2 regions of the Pantoea sp. E956-1 genome follow, and region 2 is predicted to be linked to the other one. Evidence: predicted binding sites of a transcription regulator. Region 2 holds the regulator's gene; the other holds the start of a gene.

Region 1 (2,203 bases), on a different contig from region 2:
TAACGATAGCTGCAAACGGCGTAGACGATGAGCGACGGTTTTGCCTGGCCAATGCGCCAAAAGGGGGCAAAACTCGGGTCAGAGGGGTGCAATAGTGGAAAAATAGTCATTTAAAAACAGATACACAGCTAACTGTCTGGCATCTTGTCCTGAATTTGGTGATTTTACTTTGACAATCGCCTGCGCTTTTGCGAAAACATTATCAGAAGCGAATAACATTTATCGGAACAAAGCAGGTTTTCATCGCCCGTTTTGCAGGTAACGCCGAATAAAAGCAGCCTGATATGGATAATGACGCATGATGTGGACAGACAACATGCGTCATATCGATAGGTGTCAGAACACAGGCTCTGTTAGCTCACTTCAGAAATGCCCCGAACAATGAGCATTTTCAGGGCGTGGCAGGTAAAGGGAAGGAATTAAGAGAGACAATAATAATGGTAGACAATAAGAAGCGCCCCGGGAAAGATCTCGACAGAATTGACAGGAATATTCTGAATGAACTTCAGAAAGATGGTCGCATTTCAAACGTAGAGCTTTCCAAACGCGTAGGCTTATCGCCTACGCCCTGTCTTGAGCGTGTGCGTCGTCTCGAACGTCAGGGATTTATTCTTGGCTATACCGCGCAGTTGAACCCGCACTATCTGGATGCATCTCTGCTGGTATTCGTTGAGATTACTCTGAATCGTGGTGCACCGGATGTGTTTGAGCAATTTAACGCCGCTGTGCAAAAACTTGAAGAAACTCAAGAGTGTCATCTCGTTTCCGGCGATTTCGACTACCTGCTGAAAACGCGCGTACCTGACATGTCTGCCTACCGTAAGCTGCTGGGTGAAACCCTGTTGCGGCTGCCGGGCGTAAACGACACGCGTACGTATGTGGTGATGGAAGAGGTTAAACAGAGCAATCGACTGGTGATCAAAACTCGCTGATGCGGGGCAGGTGCAAAACCTGTGAGATTTCGGTACACTCCTGTGCATTCATACAGGATCAGCGTCGGGCTCGCCCGACGCTGTTGCTTCTTACTTTACAGGCACCTGGAGAGTCCTCTTGAGCCAGGAATACACAGAAGATAAAGACGTTTCGTTACAATCGATGAGCAGTGGACGTCGTCTGCTGGAAGCAATGCTCATTCTGGTGGCGCTGTTTGCCATCTACCTGATGGTTTCTCTGGTCAGTTTTAACCCTTCCGACCCGAGCTGGTCGCAAACGGCCTGGCATGAACCTATCCACAACATCGGCGGCAGCGTCGGTGCCTGGCTGGCTGACACCTTACTCTTCATCTTTGGTGTGATGGCGTATGCCATTCCGCCCGTCATCCTGGGTCTGTGCTGGATTGCTTTCCGTCAGCGCGACAGCCAGGACTATTTTGACTACTTTGCCGTCGGGCTGCGCTTAATTGGCGTCCTTGCGCTGGTGGTGACGACTTGTGGTATGGCGGCGCTGAACGCCGATGATATCTGGTACTTTGCCTCGGGCGGTGTGATTGGCAGCCTGGTCAGTAATGCTATTGCACCCTGGTTCAGTCCGGCGGGCGGCACGCTGATGCTGCTTTGCGTCTGGGCGGCGGGTATTACCCTTTACACCGGCTGGTCATGGCTCACCATTGCAGAAAGAATTGGTGGCGTAGTCATGGGCGTGCTGACGTTTGCCAGCAATCGCTCACGTCATGATGAACCCTGGCAGGAAGAGGATGACGAGCGGGATGCGCGTGAATACGCGGATGTGCCTGAGCTTCATGCCGCCGATCAGGATGATGATGTGCTGCTTTCTGCCCCACGTGCAGCTGCTGAGCCTGCGGCGTCACAGCAGGATCCGCTGCTGGCTAAAGCTGCAGCAGCCACCAGTGCGGCAGTCGCGGCTACCGCTGAAGCCGCCGAGGTGACCTTCGCCCCGGCAGCCACAGTAACGCCTGCATCTGTTGCTGCACCTGCTGCTGCTGCGGTTACAGCTTCGGCGCCTGCCGCATCAGCGACATCCATCCCTGCATCGCCGTCTGCACAACCTGCGCCTGCGTACGCACAGAGCGCGCCAGCTCCGCAGAGTGTGGCGAATTCCCCGACGCCGGCGCAGAGTGCTTCTGCACCCGCAGACTCACCACCGCTTTATCACTTTGAAATGCCAGACGACGCTCCGGTTACGCCGTCGTTCAATGCTTACGACGATGATGAACCTAAAATGGGTAACTGGCGGGATACGTCGG
Region 2 (2,203 bases):
GCCGAGTCGCGCGCCCAGCACGGTCAGCGAGGCAAAACAGAGCTGCAGCATCAGAGAGCGCAGCATGATGTCCCGGTTCAGTCGCAGCAGCCGGCCGCTGTCACCGCGCCAGCTCTGCTTCAGCAGGCTAAGCGTAATTCCGCGCAGTTTTAATACCCGCCAGACCATGATGCTGCCGACGCCCAGCGTGATGTACTCTGCCAGTGCCGTGGCGGTGGCCGCCCCCGCGACACCCCAGTGCAGCCCCATCACCAGCCAGAGATCGAGCACGATGTTAACCAGATTGCCCACCACCAGCAGGATCACTGGCGCACGCGCATACTGCACGCCCAGCAGCCAGCCCAGGATTACCAGGTTTGCCAGCGTGGCAGGCGCACTGAGCCAGCGAATCTGAATAAACAGCGCCGCCTGTTCCAGTACATCGGGATTGCCGCCAACCAGATGGGTCGCCAGCTGGATAATCGGATAACGCAAAGCGATGAACAGTACACCTGCCAGCAGCGCGATGATCAGCGGTTGCGTCAGCGCGCGCGCCAGAGCGGTTTTATCGCCCGCACCAAACGCCTGTGCCGTAAGGCCAGTCGTACTCATTCGAAGGAAAAGCAGCAGCATAAAAAGGAAGCTGGTCACTGTAGTCCCGACCGCAACCCCGCCAAGATAGACAGGGCTGTCGAGATGACCAATTACTGCAGTATCGACCACTCCCAGTAAGGGAACAGTGATATTTGAAAGGATCATTGGCAGTGCGAGCCGCCAGAGATTTTTATCCGTTGCCGTGATAAAGCGCATTCGCCGTTCCGTGCTCAGTGTCGCTGCGCAAAAGAGACAGCGACAAAATTAGGGCAGACAGAATAGCATCAGAAAAAGCGAATGCACGCTGGCGTCAAAATCAGAGCCACTCGCCGTTGCGCACCACGCCCACCGCCAGACCTTCAATAGTCAGCGACTGCGCACGGGTATCGACAACAATCGGGTCAAAATCGCTGTTTTCAGGCAGCAGATGCACGATAGCACCCTGCTTTTTCCAGCGTTTAACGGTAACTTCATCATCAATGCGGGCAACCACAACCTGGCCGTTGCGCACATCCTGGGTTTTATGCACCGCGAGCAAATCGCCATCCATAATTCCGATATCTTTCATCGACATTCCGCTGACGCGCAGCAGGAAGTCAGCAGAAGGCTTAAACAGGCCTGGATCGACCTTGTAATGAGTTTCGATATGTTCCTGCGCCATGATCGGCTCACCGGCAGCAACCCGGCCAATCAGCGGTAGCCCTTCTGAGGCTTCTTCTTCCATTAACAGGCGAATGCCGCGTGATGCACCGGAAACGATCTCGATAACGCCTTTACGCGCCAGCGCTTTCAGATGCTCTTCTGCCGCATTCGGCGAACGGAAGCCCAGCTGCGCCGCAATTTCGGCACGCGTAGGCGGCATGCCCGTTGAAGAAATATGGTCGCGAATCAGGTCATAGACCTGCTGCTGCCTGCTGGTTAATGCTTTCATCCCGCCCCCTGGTTGTTTATACAGTCGCTGTGAGTATATACAGGTATTGGCGAAATGGAAACCAATTGTCAGGGAAAACGCGCCCTCAGACGCATTGTGGAAGGCTTATCGCAAATGTGTCCAGAGCAGCGCGATCCAGACAAAGAGTGCCAGTAAAATGCTGATCAGTACCGCCGCCGAGCCCATGTCTTTCGCCCGGCCCGCCAGCGGATGATGCTCCTGACCGATGCGGTCAACCACCGCTTCAATAGCGCTATTGAGGATTTCAACAATGACCACCAGCACCACCACCCCAATCATGAGGATGCGTGAGACCATATCGACATCCAGCCAGCACGCAATAATAATTGCGACCAGCGCAGCCAGCGCTTCCTGGCGAAACGCCGCCTCATGTTGCCAGGCGGCTCGCAGTCCCTGCCATGAGTAACCTGCGGCTTTTACTATTCTGATAAGTCCGGTGGCATTATTTGCCATGATGTGGGAACCCTTTCATCGGATTGACGTCAATGTCTGGGCTGCGTGCAATGGGCACCACCACAGATCTTCGCTGCGCTTTCTGGTATGCTTGCGGCGCTTTGCTAACAAGAGGCTTCATGTTGTCTATGTCAGGTTGGCGTAAACTCTATTACAAACTGCTTAATTTACCACTGTCGTTTTTGGTAAAAAGTAAGGCCATTCCGGCCGATCCCGTGTCTGAAC

Evidence for each region. The regulator LexA, encoded in region 2, represses DNA repair genes until DNA is damaged. The targets are predictions, from matches to a motif close to TNCTGTATGTACATACAGNA.
Region 1: the regulator LexA is predicted to act here: its motif matches at 971-990, upstream of AC0T7J_RS08980 (DNA translocase FtsK 4TM domain-containing protein).

What each region holds. Positions count from the first base shown of each region.
Region 1 is NZ_CEUYZP010000002.1:314,898-317,100, forward strand. It holds gene lrp (leucine-responsive transcriptional regulator Lrp) at 438-932, shown strand; gene AC0T7J_RS08980 (DNA translocase FtsK 4TM domain-containing protein) at 1,051-2,203, shown strand, end outside.
Region 2 is NZ_CEUYZP010000009.1:172,971-175,173, forward strand. It holds gene dinF (MATE family efflux transporter DinF) at 1-789, opposite strand, end outside; gene lexA (transcriptional repressor LexA) at 890-1,504, opposite strand; gene AC0T7J_RS19635 (diacylglycerol kinase) at 1,610-1,978, opposite strand; gene plsB (glycerol-3-phosphate 1-O-acyltransferase PlsB) at 2,107-2,203, shown strand, end outside.